One region of the Actinomadura coerulea genome, then DNA from elsewhere that is predicted to be linked to it. Evidence: riboswitches for the same ligand, from Rfam matches in the RefSeq annotation. Region 1 holds a riboswitch; each other region holds the start of a gene.
What was found. A riboswitch is a leader RNA that binds a small molecule or an ion and turns the genes downstream of it on or off. The one in region 1 is predicted to bind cyclic di-AMP.
Positions count from the first base shown of each region.

Region 2: it holds a riboswitch for cyclic di-AMP, as region 1 does, so the genes downstream of both, BKA00_RS35295 (C40 family peptidase) here and BKA00_RS05760 (CHAP domain-containing protein) in region 1, are expected to answer to the same signal.
Region 3: it holds a riboswitch for cyclic di-AMP, as region 1 does, so the genes downstream of both, BKA00_RS40580 (C40 family peptidase) here and BKA00_RS05760 (CHAP domain-containing protein) in region 1, are expected to answer to the same signal.

Region 1 is NZ_JACHMQ010000001.1:1,226,433-1,231,087, forward strand. It holds gene BKA00_RS05750 (serine hydrolase family protein) at 1-154, shown strand, start outside; gene BKA00_RS05755 (SpoIIE family protein phosphatase) at 378-2,225, shown strand; cyclic di-AMP (ydaO/yuaA leader) riboswitch at 2,695-2,848, shown strand; gene BKA00_RS05760 (CHAP domain-containing protein) at 2,860-3,633, shown strand; gene BKA00_RS05765 (bifunctional glycosyltransferase/CDP-glycerol:glycerophosphate glycerophosphotransferase) at 3,838-4,655, shown strand, end outside.
Region 2 is NZ_JACHMQ010000001.1:7,601,955-7,606,609, forward strand. It holds gene BKA00_RS35285 (Mut7-C RNAse domain-containing protein) at 66-848, shown strand; gene BKA00_RS35290 (NUDIX domain-containing protein) at 877-1,263, shown strand; gene BKA00_RS35295 (C40 family peptidase) at 1,467-2,480, opposite strand; cyclic di-AMP (ydaO/yuaA leader) riboswitch at 2,488-2,619, opposite strand; gene typA (translational GTPase TypA) at 2,810-4,655, shown strand, end outside.
Region 3 is NZ_JACHMQ010000001.1:5,442,433-5,447,087, reverse strand. It holds gene BKA00_RS25030 (LacI family DNA-binding transcriptional regulator) at 1-419, opposite strand, end outside; gene BKA00_RS25025 (transcriptional regulator) at 836-1,066, shown strand; gene BKA00_RS40580 (C40 family peptidase) at 1,528-2,523, opposite strand; cyclic di-AMP (ydaO/yuaA leader) riboswitch at 2,527-2,736, opposite strand; gene BKA00_RS25015 (amino-acid N-acetyltransferase) at 3,006-3,527, shown strand; gene BKA00_RS25010 (RDD family protein) at 3,533-4,330, shown strand; gene BKA00_RS39200 (RDD family protein) at 4,338-4,655, shown strand, end outside.

The DNA of each region.
Region 1 (4,655 bases):
CGATCTGGGGCTGGGGCGGCCCGTGCTGCACACGACGGGGGTCGTGGGGGACAAGATCGTGGCGGTGTTGACGCTGCATCCGGCGGGGACGCCGTTCGGGACGGCGGCGGCGCGGATCACCTCGCTGACGCGACAGGTGACGCGGGTGACGTAGGTCACAGGGCGAGGAAGGGGTCCGTCTTGAGACGGTCACCGGAAGCGGTCGAGTTCGGGCGTGGAGGGAAAACCCGGGCAAAGATCTAGGCTCTTTGCATGGGCATGGGCGAATAGTCCCTCGCTGACGTATGTAGCTTTTTTCTCCCAGGGGCAGGTGACGCCGAACGGGGGACGGGTTGGCGGAAGCGGAGGGCACCCAGCCCGGGGTGCACGTTGCGGACATGGAGGACCTCCGGGGCGCGGCGCACGACCGGGCGGTGCTGGCGGAGGCGCGGGTCGTGCTGGCCCGGCGTCTCGGCGTCCCCCCGGGCGAGGCCCTGCAGCACCTGATCTGGCTCGCGCGCGATCTGGACATCGAGATGGCCGAGGCGGCGTCGCTGCTGGTCAAGGACGGGGGCGGCGGGCCGGTGGGGGCCGTGGTGGCGGGGCGCCGGGCGCCGCGCACCGAGGAGGTCCCCGCGAAGCGCCAGGCGGTCCTGTCGGACGCCGAGGACGTGCTGCGCCGGGTGACGGCCGAGGACACCGGGGGGGACGCGGAGCTCCTCGTGAGGGTGCCCGACGACCCGGCGGCGACGGCGGTGCTGGAGGGGGCGCTCGACTCGGCGGCCCACCTGGTCCCGGTGCGGGGGCCGGACGGCAACGTGGCGGACTTCCTCTTCGCGGAGCTCAACGGCGTCGCCAGGGACATGTTCGGGCGGGGCCGGGAGGAGCTGACCGGGCTGCGGCTGCTGCGGACGGATCCGGGGGCGGTGCTCAGCGGGCTGTTCGACGACTACGTCCGGGTGCTGGACACCGGGACGCGGTTGGAACGTTCCTCGATCCAGTACTCGACCGCGCAGCGCGGGCTGTCCCGCTCGTCGCGGATGAGCGTGCGGTGCGTGCGGGTGCCGACCGGGGTCTGCGTGACGTGGCGGTACCACCTGGCCGAGGACCGCATCGCGCGGCGGCTGGAGCGGGTCGAGCGGCTCGCGCTGATCGGGTTCGGGGAGTGGGACCTGGCCACCGGTGAGGCGGACTGGACGCCCCAGATGCTGGCCAACTACGGCCTGTCTCCCGACGAGGTGCCGCCGATGCCGCACGACCTGCCGAAGGTCGTGGCCGACGACGACCTGCCCCTGGTCGAGGAGGCCGTCCAGACGATGTTCTCGCGCCGCGAGCCGGTGGAGGCGGAGCACCGCGTGATCGGCCACGACGGAACACCCCGCCACCTGTGGGTCTTCGCCGAGCCCGTGCTCGGGGAGTCCGGGCTGCCCGTCTCGATCAACATCGTGTCGCAGGACATCACGCGGCGGCGCGGGGTGGAGCGCGCGCTGGCCGAGACCCGGCGGCAGATGCTGCGCCAGCAGGCGCGGACGGCGCAGGAGCGGCGCGTGGCGGTGACCCTGCGGCGGGCCATCCTGCCGGACGAGGACGAGCTCGAGCAGCTGCCGGGCATGTGCACCTCGATCCGGAGCATGGCGGCGGAGAGCACGGCCCGCATCGGCGGCGACTGGTTCGCGACCAAAGCGTTCCAGGACGGGCGGGCGATGTTCGCGATCGGGGACGCGGCCGGGCACGGGCTGCCGGCGGCGGCGGCGATGGCGCGGACCCGGAACGGCCTGCTGGGCCTCACCTGTACGGGGGAGCGCCCGGGACGGCTGGTCGGCTGGCTGAACGAGCTGATCGGCGCGATGGACCCGCCGGCGACGGGCACCGCCATCGTCGCCCACTACGACCCGGCCCGGCACCTCTTGGAGTGGACGTGCGCGGGCCATCCGCCGCCGATCCTGGTCCGGGACGGGCGGGCGGCCCCGCTAGAGGTGGTCCGCGACCCGATGCTCGGCGCCATGCCCGGCTGGGAGTACACGACGATCACCACCGGGCTCAAGTCGGGCGACATGCTCTTCCTCTACACCGACGGCCTGGTGGAGCGCCGCGACGCGGACCTGGACGAGCGGATCGTCCGCCTGACCCACATTCTGCGTGACTCCTCCTCGCGTCCCGAGCGGGTGCTGGACGAGGTGCTGGCGCGGATGGAGCACGACCGGGCGGCGGACGACACCACGCTCTTCGCCCTTTACATGGAGTGACCGCCGGGGCCTCGCGGTGACGAAGGGCACGCCCGGCCAGCGAAGATCGCCGAGTGTGACGTGTGCCTCACCCCGCGGGGCGGGCGAGTGGCGGGCCGGCCGGGCGGAGAACGCCGCCCGCCCCTAATTCGATCTTCTTTACCTTTTCCCGAAGGCCCGGTAAGTACGGCGGGCAAGGGCTTCAGGGGCACTTCGGCAAAGATCGGGAAGACGCGGAGGGGCCCCGGTGTTGGGAGTCTCTTGAGAGGGCTTTGAGCAGGCAAGACTTTACTTTATGCCTGGTTTGCTTTTCTTGAGAAGGTTGGTACCTTCGATCCCGAATCACGCAACGCGTCCCATGCGTTGCCACCGGCCGCACCATGCGCGGCCGAGGATCGCGGAGCGGTATCCGCACGCGATGCGCGCCAATCGACGCGCGCCCCCTCATCAAGATCTGCCAGAGAGAACATCCGTATACCTGCACCGCTCGCGCGGTGCGAGGCCGAGTCCGTCCGGTCGGTGACCGGAACGGAGCCGGGGACCCACGTTTCTGGGGTGAATCGGCGCGCCCGAGAGTCGCGCCGTAGGGCTGCTTCCATGCCCGAATCCGTCAGCTAACCCGGTAGGCGCCATGGAAGACAAGGAGATTCCCTGCATGTCCGGTCTTTTCGATCGACTTTCGCTCAACCGCCTCTCGCCCGAGGACAAGGCCGTCGGCGTCGCCGTCGGCGCGGTCCTGGCGGGTGCGGTGGGGCTCTCGGTGGTCAACCCCCTCGCCGGCGGCCGTGCGGTCGCCGACACCTCCTCCGCCCAGGCGGCGGTGGTCGCTGAGAAGGGCACCGCCGTTCACACCAACTCCTCCCACGCCAAGACGGTGAAGGCCCAGAACGTCGCGGCCGAGGCGCGGCGCGAGGGCTTCAAGGTCCCCCCGCACGCGGTCAAGCCCGCCGAAGTGATCAAGCTGGCGGAGAAGCAGGTCGGCGTCCGTGAGGGCAAGGGCGGCCAGACCAAGTACCACAAGTGGTTCGTCTCGACTCCGCAGGCCAAGGCCACCGCCAAGCGCGACGGCGGCTTCTCGGTCAAGGAGTACAACGGCGCCCAGTGGTGCAACATGTTCGTCTCCTGGCTCGGCGCCCAGACAGGCGTCAAGAACATGGGCTGGGACGCCTATACCGTCCAGCACGCGAGCTGGTTCAAGCAGACCGACCGCTGGGGCCACACAGCCAAGCCCGGTGCCGTGGTGTTCTTCGACTGGCAGGACGGTTCCAAGGCCGGCATCGGTGACATCGACCACGTCGGCATCGTCGTCAAGGACAACGGCAACGGCAGCATCACCACCATCGAGGGCAACACCGACAATGCGGTGCAGAAGAAGGTCCGCGAGAAGTCGCAGGTCGTCGGCTACGGCTACCCCGACTACGCCCGCTGACCCGACACCGCCCGAGAAGGCGCACGCTTCACGAAGGCGCCCGGCTCCCGCCGGGCGCCTTCTGGCGATCCGGGGTGCCGTGCCCAATGCCTCCGTTGACGGTGGGTAATGCTAAGCGTTGACAGCCTTTGATCCCTCTTGGACCTCAGTGCGGAGTTCCTGGAAAGGAATCCAGGACGCCGGAGTCTGCGGAGGGGGATGCCCATGGCGGTGCGCCCGGATGTCAGCGTGGTGGTGATCGCTTACAACGACGCCCGGAGGCTTCCACGGGCGGTGGCCTCGACGCTGGCGCAGTCGCTGGGCGGCGTCGAGACGGTGATCGTCGACGACGCGAGCACCGACGGGACGGGCGAGGCGGCCGACCGGCTCGCCGCGGCCCACCCGGGGCGGATCCGGGCCGTCCACCTGCCGGTCAACTCCGGCGGCTGCGGCCGTCCCCGCAACACCGGGATCGAGGCGTCCACCGGCCGCTACGTGATGTTCCTCGACAGCGACGACCTGCTGGACCGGCACGCCTGCCTCAACCTCCTCGCCGCCGCCGAGGACACCGGCGCCGACATGGTCTCGGGGCTCTGCGACCGGATCTTCCTCGACCTGCCCGAGGGCGCCAAGGGGCGGGTCCGGCCCTGGTACCCGTGGCTCTACCGGCACAGCGCCGTCTACGGGTCGTTGAGCGAGAACCCCGATCTCCTCTACGACACCCTCTCGACGAACAAGGCCTACCGGCGCGGCTTCCTGGAGGAGCACGGCCTGCGGTTCGTCGAGGGGCTGCACTACGAGGACCTGCTGTTCACCGCCGAGGCCTACCTGGCGGCGGGACGGACCGCCCTGATCCCGCACCGCGTCTACAACTGGCTGGTCAAGGAGCGGACGCCGGCGCCGTCGATCTCCAACCGGCGCTCCGAGCTGGCCAACTTCGCCGACCGGCTGGAGATCCACCGCCGCATCGACATGCTCTTCGCGCTGCGCGGCGCCTACGACCTGCAGCGGGCCAAGGACGTCAAGTTCGTCAACCACGACCT
Region 2 (4,655 bases), 6.4 Mb from region 1:
GACCTCCTCGTGCGCCGCCCCGGACGGCGGGCCTGAACCGGCGAGAATCGTCGGCCGCGCGTGGCATGCTGATCGGCGTGGACTCCGAGATAACGATCCGCGTCGCCGACGAGCTGCTGATGTTCCTGCCCGCCACCCGGCGGGAGTCCCCGGCACGGGTCCCCTACGACGGAACCTCGACGCTGGGGCACCTCGTGGAGTCGCTGGGCGTTCCCCTGCCCGAGGCGGGTCCGATGACCGCCGACGGCGAGCCCGCCGGGCCCGCCACCCGTCCCCGCGCCGGGGCGGAGGTCCATGTGGCCGCGGTCCCGCGCCCCCAGCCCGTCCCGCTGGACCCGGGCCAGGTCGCTCCCCGCTTCCTCCTGGACGTCCACCTCGGCACGCTGGCCCGGCGCATGCGCCTGCTCGGCCTCGACACCGCCTACCACAACGACATGGACGACCCGGCGCTGGTCGTCCAGGCCAACGAGGAGGGCCGCGTCCTGCTCACGCAGGACCGCGGCCTCCTGCGCCGCCGCGCGCTGTGGTTCGGCGCCTACGTCCGCGGCTCGCGCCCCGACGACCAGCTCCGCGACCTGCTCGACCGCTTCGCGCCCGTCCTGCGCCCGTGGACGCGCTGCACCGCCTGCAACGGCGAGCTCGTCCCGGTCGACAAGCAGGAGATCGAGCGCGAGCTCCGGTCGGGCACACGCCGCAGCTACGACGTCTACGGCCGCTGCGCGGGATGCGGGCAGGTGTACTGGCGCGGGGCGCACGGCGACCATCTGGAGGAGATCGTCCGCGACGCGACGCGTCTGGTCGACTCCCTCCGGCAGAACGGAACCGGCCGGGCCGGCGCCGCGGTCTGATCAGGAGAACGGAGAGGAGCTGGTCGCGATCGAACTCGTGGTGGTGGGGGCGGCGATCCTCGCGAACGGGCGGCTGCTGGCCGCCCAGCGCGCCGAGCCGCCGCACATGGCGGGCGGCTGGGAGCTCCCCGGCGGCAAGGTCGACCCCGGAGAGTCGGACGAGGACGCCCTGGTACGCGAGTGCCACGAGGAACTGGCCGTGAAGGTCCGCCTCGTCCGCCGCGTAGGCGGCGACTGGCGCCTCAGCGAGCGCGCCCTCCTCCGCGTCTGGACGGCCGAACTACTAGAGGGCGAGCCCCGGCCCCTGGAGCACCTGGAACTCCGCTGGCTGGCCCCCTCCGAGCTCCACACCGTCCCCTGGCTCCCCGGCGACCGCCCGGTAATAGACCTCCTAGCCGCCCAAGGCCTCACCTAGCTGAGCCTGGCCACAGACGCGCTGACCTCAGCCACCTCCGCGACCCCGCAACGACCTCATGGTTGCGATCGCGTCCGAAGGCAGGTTCGAGCGAAGCGAGAACCTGATCGCGCAGCGAGCCGCCGGGCGAGACGGAGCGATGCCAGCGATCGCCCAGCTTTTCGACGATGGAGGGCCGCCCAGGCCCGAAGGAGGAGAGAAAGCTAAATCCTGTTCGCGCCGGCGTAGTCGGAGCGGTCGGAGAGTTTGGAGATTTTGACCACGTCGCCGGTCTGGGGGGCGTGGAGGTACTTGCCGTCTCCCAGGTAGATGCCCATGTGGTGCAGGTTGCTGCCGAAGTACACCAGGTCGCCGGAGCGGAGGGCGCCGCGGGGGATCTTCGTTCCCATGGCGAACAGGTCGCCGGTGTAGTGGGGGAGGCCGGGCTTGCCGACCTGGGCGTAGGCCCAGACGACGAGGCCGGAGCAGTCGAAGCTGCTCGGTCCGGCGGCGGCCCAGACGTAGGGGGAGCCGAGCTTGGTGAGGGCCTTGCGGGCCATCTTGGCGGGCAGGCCGGAGCCCTTGACGGTGGCGGTGAGGCCGGTGCGCGGGTCGCTCGCGTGGGTGGTGGTCAGCTTGTCGAGGCGCTTCATCACCTCGGAGACCTTGGTCTTGGCCGCCTCGCGCGCCTGCTTGGCGTCGTCCCAGGCCTTCTTGACCTGCGCGGTCTTCGCCTTCGCGGTGCGCTCCGCGGCGTCGGCCTGGTCGATCTGCTTCTTCAGGGCGAGGACGGCGGTGGCCTGGCTCTGCGCCAGGTAGGCGCGGTCGGACAGGCCCTCGGCGGAGGCGCCGGAGCCGAAGAGGACGTCGGGGCCGCCGGCCATGTAGTTCGCGGCGGCCAGGCTGCCGAGCTTCTGGCGGGCGGGCTCGGCGAGGGCGCGCAGCCGCTCGGCCTCCTTGGTGGCGTCCCGCTCGGCCTTGCGGGCCTTGGTGAACTCCACGCGGGCCTTGTTGAACTTCTCCGTGAGGATCTCGGCCTCTTCGTTCAGCGCGTCGAGGCTTTTGCGCAGGCCCTTCTCCGTCGTCGGCGTGGGGCTCGGCGCCGAGGGCGCGGAGGCCGGCCGGAACGGCTGGGCGGCGTGGGCGAGGTCCGGCGCGGTGGCGCCGAGGCCGATCAGGAGCAGGGTGGCGGTGGCGGTGGGCAGAACGCGACGCCGCCGGTGGGAATCCGGAGCCAAGCCGGTGCTCTCCTCTCCTCGTACGCCTACCGGGTTAGCTGACGGGTTTGGGCCAGGAGTCGCCCTACGACGAGCGTCGATTCACCCCGAGGGTGGTGGGTCCCCGGTTCTCCCGCGGGAGATTCGGCGTCCCGGCCGCAGTCCCTGGGGGCGGAACTCCAGACGACCGGATCTCGGGCAGATTACAAAGGATGCGCAAAGTTGGCCAATCGAGGTCCGTGTGACGAGTGGTACGAACGACTCGGAGTGGGTGGTACGCCCGGCCAAGTAGAATGGGACCGGCCGCACGTCTGCGGCGACTCCCGAACTCTCACGCAAGGCGAACCCGCATGCCCATCTCCACGCGCGACGACCTCCGTAACGTCGCGATCGTCGCCCACGTCGACCATGGCAAGACGACGCTGGTCGACGCCATGCTCTGGCAGTCCGGGGCCTTCCGCGAGAACCAGGACGTCGACGACCGCGTGCTCGACTCCAACGACCTGGAGCGCGAGAAGGGGATCACGATCCTCGCGAAGAACACCGCGGTCCTGCACAACGGCCTGACGATCAACATCATCGACACCCCGGGGCACGCCGACTTCGGCGGCGAGGTCGAGCGCGGCCTGTCCATGGTGGACGGCGTCGTCCTGCTGGTGGACGCCAGCGAGGGCCCGCTCCCGCAGACCCGGTTCGTGCTGCGCAAGGCACTCGCCGCGCGGCTGCCGGTGATCCTGGTCGTGAACAAGACCGACCGCCCCGACGCGCGCATCGACGAGGTCGTGGACGAGACCTACGAGCTGTTCATGGACCTCGACGCCGACGAGGGCCAGATCGACTTCCCGATCGTGTACGCGTCCGGCCGCGCCGGGCGGGCCTCGCTCGACAAGCCCGCCGACGGCGCCATGCCCGGCAGCGACGACCTGGAGCCGCTGTTCAAGGTCATCACCGAGACGATCCCCGCGCCGGCCTACGACCCGGACGGCCCGCTCCAGGCGCACGTGACGAACCTGGACGCCTCCAGCTACCTCGGCCGGATCGCGCTGTGCCGGGTGCACGCCGGCACGATCAAGAAGGGCCAGCAGGTCGCCTGGTGCCGGCGCGACGGTAGCGTCGAGCGGGTGAGGATCACCGAGCTGATGATGACGGAGGCGCTCACCCGCAAGCCCGCGGACGAGGCCGGGCCCGGCGACATCATCGCGATCGCCGGCATCCCCGACATCATGATCGGTGAGACCCTCGCCGACCCCGACGACCCGCGCCCGCTGCCGCTGATCACGGTGGACGAGCCGGCGATCTCCATGACGATCGGCACCAACACCGGGCCGATGGCGGGCCGCGAGAAGGGCACCAAGGTCACCGCCCGGATGGTCAAGGACCGGCTCGACCGCGAGCTCGTCGGCAACGTCTCGATCCGGGTGCTGCCGACCGAGCGCCCCGACGCCTGGGAGGTGCAGGGCCGCGGCGAGCTGGCCCTGGCGATCCTGGTCGAGAACATGCGCCGCGAGGGCTACGAGCTGACCGTCGGCAAGCCGCAGGTCGTCACGCGGGAGATCGACGGCAAGAAGCACGAGCCGGTCGAGCGGCTCACCGTCGACATCCCCGAGGAGCACCTCGGCGCCGTCACGCAGCTGATGGCGGTCCGCAAGGGCCGCATGGAGCACATGACCAACCACGGCACGGGCTGGATCCGGATGGAGTTCCTCGTCCCGGCCCGCGGCCTGATCGGGTTCCGCACCGAGTTCATGACCGAGACGCGCGGCACCGGCATGGCGCACCACGTCTTCGAGGACTACGAGCCCTGGTTCGGCGAGCTGCGCACCCGTCCGTCCGGCTCGCTCGTGGCCGACCGGTCCGGCGCCGCCACCGCCTACGCGATCACGAACCTCCAGGAGCGCGGGACGTTCTTCGTCGGCCCGACCACCGAGGTGTACGAGGGCATGATCGTCGGGGAGAACTCCCGCTCCGACGACATGGACGTCAACATCACCAAGGAGAAGAAGCTCACGAACATGCGGTCGTCCACCGGCGACGAGCTGGAGCGGCTCACCCCGCCCCGCCTCCTGTCGCTGGAGGAGGCCCTGGAGTTCTGCCGCGAGGACGAGTGCGTCGAGGTAACCCCGGCCGCCGTCCGCATCCGCAAGGTCGTCCTGGACGCCAAGGAGCGCGAGCGCACGCGCGCCCGCACCAAGCGCG
Region 3 (4,655 bases), 4.2 Mb from region 1:
TTGCGGGCGGAGTGGTCGCTGGACAGCCACAGGGCGTCGTGGCCCGCCGCGTTGAGCGCCGCCTCGGCGCCGCGCGCCACGTCGGTCGCGTAGGGGTTGGCGAGGTCCTCGACGAGGACGCCGAACGCCCGGCGCGGCTGGTCGCCGAACTCACCGGCGGTCCGCTCGGGGCCCGTGCGGAGCCGGCGCGCGGACTCGTTGCGGACGAATCCGAGCTCCTCGATCGCCGCGCGAACACGGTCACGGGTAGCTTCGGCCACGAGATCTGGCCGGTTTAGGACATTCGAAACGGTCCCAACTGAGACTCCAGCACGCCTCGCGACCTCACGGATACTGGTCTGTGGCAACTCGCTCCTCGTCCCGCTCCATGGGCGTTTTCCCAGGTAGTGGAGTTTGGCATGGCGGGGCGCCGAATGCACGGTCACACATGGTGAATGATCGGGCACGCAGCGTTCTTGACCGGCGCTTGACGGGCCGGATCCGGCCGCCTAGCGTTCCGAGCCGAAGCGTAGCTTGAAACGATTCACGATCTTCGTTCACTGCGAGGACCGGTGGGTTCGGCGAGAAGGGGCGGGCGGATGGCTGGCGATCACATCCCGTCTCCCTCGGCAGGCCAACGAGTGAATCGTCACCCGGAGTTCCCCCGTGCATCCCCGCAATCGGCCATGCGGCCACCTCCGGCCAAGCGCGCGAGACAGAAAAGGAATCCGATGATCTAAGTCCGGAACGGTCCGGACCCGGCAACCCAACGCGCGTACAGATCGAGGCCCAACCCGTGCCTGTGCAGCGGACGGCTGCATCCCCGCGGTCATCACCACGGACGAGGGAGGACGGAGTGGAAACAGCCACACTCGCACGTCGTGGCACCGACGATTTCGGGCTGAGCGAGGAAGAGATCCGGCTGCTCGCCCAGATCGCCAGCGGTGTCACCGCCGATGTGGCGGCACGCAAGCTGGAACTGAGCGCTCGGACCTTGCGGCGCCGGCTGCGGACGATCTGCGACCGGCTGGAGGTCAACACCCCTATCGAGGCCGTGGTGTGGGCGGCCCGGAGGCAGCTCATCTAGCTAAGCACCCCCGACGCTCGCCAGGGGACGGCGAGCGTCATCCGGAGAGAACGGCGGCTCATCCGAATTCCGTCCGACCCCGCAGCGGCGGCGCCCGCGCCCTGGCAGGTAGGTCCCTGCAGAAGGCGTCGCCGCGGACGGCGTTCGGGCCTGACGGCCACAGGCCCGCAGGTCCACGGATCCGCCCCGGCCTCCGGCGAGCACGACCCCACGAGACTCTCGGCCGGCGCACCCCCGGCTCGGCCGAGCCGGCCGGTGCCGGCGGTCAGTGGGGCGGCGGAGTCCTAGAGCCTGTCTCGAAGTAGTCTCCGACACGCGCGCGAACGCGTGACCTGGCCGGTGGAGCGAAGCCGGAGGCGAGCGGAGCCGAGCAGATCGCGAAGTGATGCCGCGTTCGTCCAGGCCCGGTCACGTAGCGGGCCGCCAGGCGAGCGAAGCGGGCCGGGACTGTGAAACGCAGCCTAGGCGACCCGGACGCCGCCGGCGAAGGGGCGCCCGTTCATGGAGGCGATCTTCACGACGTCTCCGGTGTGCGGGGCGTGCAGCATCTTGTCGCCGCCGATGTAGATCCCCATGTGGTGCAGGTCGGCGTGGAAGAAGACGAGGTCGCCCGGCTGAAGCTCGCCGCGCGACACGTGCGTCCCGGCGTTCCACTGGCTGCCGGTGTAGTGCGGCAGGTTGATGCCGACCTGCTTGTAGGCCCACATCGTCAGGCCGGAGCAGTCGAAGGTGCTCGGGCCGGCGGCGCCCCACACGTACGGGCGGCCGATCTTGCTCATCGCGTACCGGAGCGCCTGCGCGGCCTTGCCGGTGCCGATGACGGGCAGCTTGGCCAGCTGGGTCGGGTCCTTGTCGACGAGCTTGCCGCGGATCTTCTCGTAGGCGTCCGTGATCTTCGTGCGCTGCGAGTCGAGCTGCGTCTTCAGGTCCTTCACCTGCTTGGCGCGGGCCTCGGCCGACTTGCGGGCCCGCTGGGCGGACTGCATGGCCTGCATCAGCCCGAGCACCTGGGTGCTGTCCTGCTTGGCGAAGTAGTGGAGGGTCGCGGCCTGGTCGAGGACGGACTGCGGGTCCTGGGAGGCGACGAACGACACCGCGGGGTCGGAGCCGCCCTGCATGTAGCTCGTCGCGGCGAGGGATCCGACCTTCTGGCGGAGCACCTCCAGCGCCTTCTCCTGCCGCTTGGCGTTCTCCGTGGCGACCTTGGCGGCGCGCTGCGACTGGGCGAGCCGGACCTTGAGCCCGTTGTACTGCTCGGTGAGCTGCTCCAGCTGGTCGGCGAGCTTGAGCGCCTTGGTGCGCAGCTCCTTGGCGGAGGGCTCGGGGTCGGCGTGCGCGACGGCGATCGCGTGCGGGGCGATCGCGTGCGGGGCGGTCGAGACGACGGCGAGCGCGCCGACCACGATGACCGCGCGCCCACGGAAGTGTGAAAGGGAAGCATGCCGCGATCGCTTCACGAATACTCCTCTCCTCAGCCGCCTACCGGGTGAGCTGACGGGTTGGGGCCGGAGCGGCCCGTCCGCGTCCGCGAGCGAACCGATCGCCCCGCGAAAGCGGATTCACCCCTCACGGTCGGTCGCTCAGGGGCGAATCCCCGAACGCTCCCGAAAGTGGGTCCCCGGCTCCTCGGGCGGCTGGCTGCGACCCGTGGGACTCGGCGGATCGGCCTCCGTCCTGCGGTGGGCCGATGTCAGCGCAGGACACTAACGGACCCCGCATTGGATGCCAACCAGAACATGCGAATTCGCAGGTCACGCGGCGCGGTGAACGAGGGAGGCGCCGGATGGGCCGCGCCCCGCGCCCCGTCCCGGGCCGCTTCTCGGGTGGACCCGGGGAGTGTCTAGTCCCTTTTATCTAGTCACTCGCGCGCGGTGCTCGGCGCTGGTGGGCGGGAGGGCGTTCCCTGGCGGGCCGAGACGTTCGATAATCTCGCCTGTTTGTGGAAGTCGTGATCCGGCGTGCCCGCACCGCCGACGTCCAGGAGATCCGCAGGCTCGTCGACCTGTACGCCGGGTCGGGGCGTCGCCTGCTGAAGAAGACGACCGTCAAGCTGTACGAGGACGTCCAGGAGTTCTGGGTCGCCGAGGACATCCAGCACGGGACGCCCGGGCCGGTCATCGGCTGCGGCGCCCTCCACATCATGTGGGAGGACCTCGCGGAGGTCCGCTCGGTCGCCGTGGACAAGGGATGCGAGGGACGGGGAATCGGGCACCGGATCGTGACCCGCCTCTTGGAGAACGCCCGTGAACTCGGCGTGCGAAGGGTGTTCTGCCTTACCTTCGAGGTGGAGTTCTTCGCTCGCCACGGCTTCCAGCAGATCCTGGGGACTCCGGTGTCGCCAGAGGTGTATGAGGAACTTCTCCGCTCCTACGACGAAGGCGTGGCAGAGTTCTTGGACCTCGACCGGGTCAAGCCGAATACGTTGGGCAACACCCGGATGCTGCTTCGCCTGGAGGACTGACCCTAATGAGCGATTCCCACCACCGCGGGGGGCCTTACCAGCCACAGCAGGGGCAGGGTTCCTACGGCCCGCCCCCTCCGTACCAAGGTTCTCAGTGGCAGCAACCACAGCAGCAGTCGTCCCAGCAGCAGTGGCAGCAACAGCCACAGGAGCAATGGCAGACGCAACAGCAGCAGTGGAACCAGCAGCCCGGCTATGACGACTACGGCTCGTACGACGACGGCGGTGATGTGTCGCTGGCGCCGATCCACCGTAGGGCGGGCGCGCGAATCATTGACAACGCGCTCGTCGCGGTCTTCGGGTTCGCCCTCGTCCTGCCGGTGACGATCGGCGCATTCGGTCTGGGCAAGCCGGGCAGCAAGACCGAGGACGAGGGGGGCGTGTGGAACTGGCCCATCATCTTCACCCTCTTCTGCGTCCTGTCTGTGCTTCCGTTCATCTATGAGGCCGTGCAGTTGTCCATGTGGGGGCGCACGCTGGGGAAGCGCGTTCTGGGCCTCGGGGTCGTGCAGGCGAGGCCCGCGGGCACCCCGATCACCACGACGCAGGCTGTCTGGCGCGCCGGGATCACTCACGTCGGCTACCAGCTAGGCGTTTTCTTCTTCCTCGTCTTGGCGGTGATGGTCTGGGACTACGCCGCGTACGGGATGGTGCTGGTCTGGGCGGGCGCGCTGATGGCCTACCTGTGGGCGATCTGGGACCAGCCTCTGCATCAGTCGCTGCACGATCGCTTCGCCGGCACTCTCGTCATTGACGAGCGGGTCGGATATGACGAGTCCGAGTACTCCGAGTACGCGGGCTAAGGCCACGATGGCGGCACCGCTCGCCGAGCCGGGGCAGAGGCTCCTGGCACGCGTAGTCGACACGCTCGTCGTCGGCGTCCCCGTCGTTCTCGTCGTCCGCGAACTGGTGTCCGGGCACACGGCGGACGTTGTCGCTCCGTCCGCCGTGGCCGGATGCATGCTGCTGTACGAGGCGATCCAGCTCGCCCTCTGGGGCCGGACGCTCGGCAAGCGCGTCGCGGGCATCGAGGTGGTCGCGGCGACGCCTCAGGAGGCGCCTGAAGCGGCGCCAGAGGGGGCCGGCGGAGCGGGTGGGAGCGCCGGGCGCGGCGACGTGTCGGCCCTC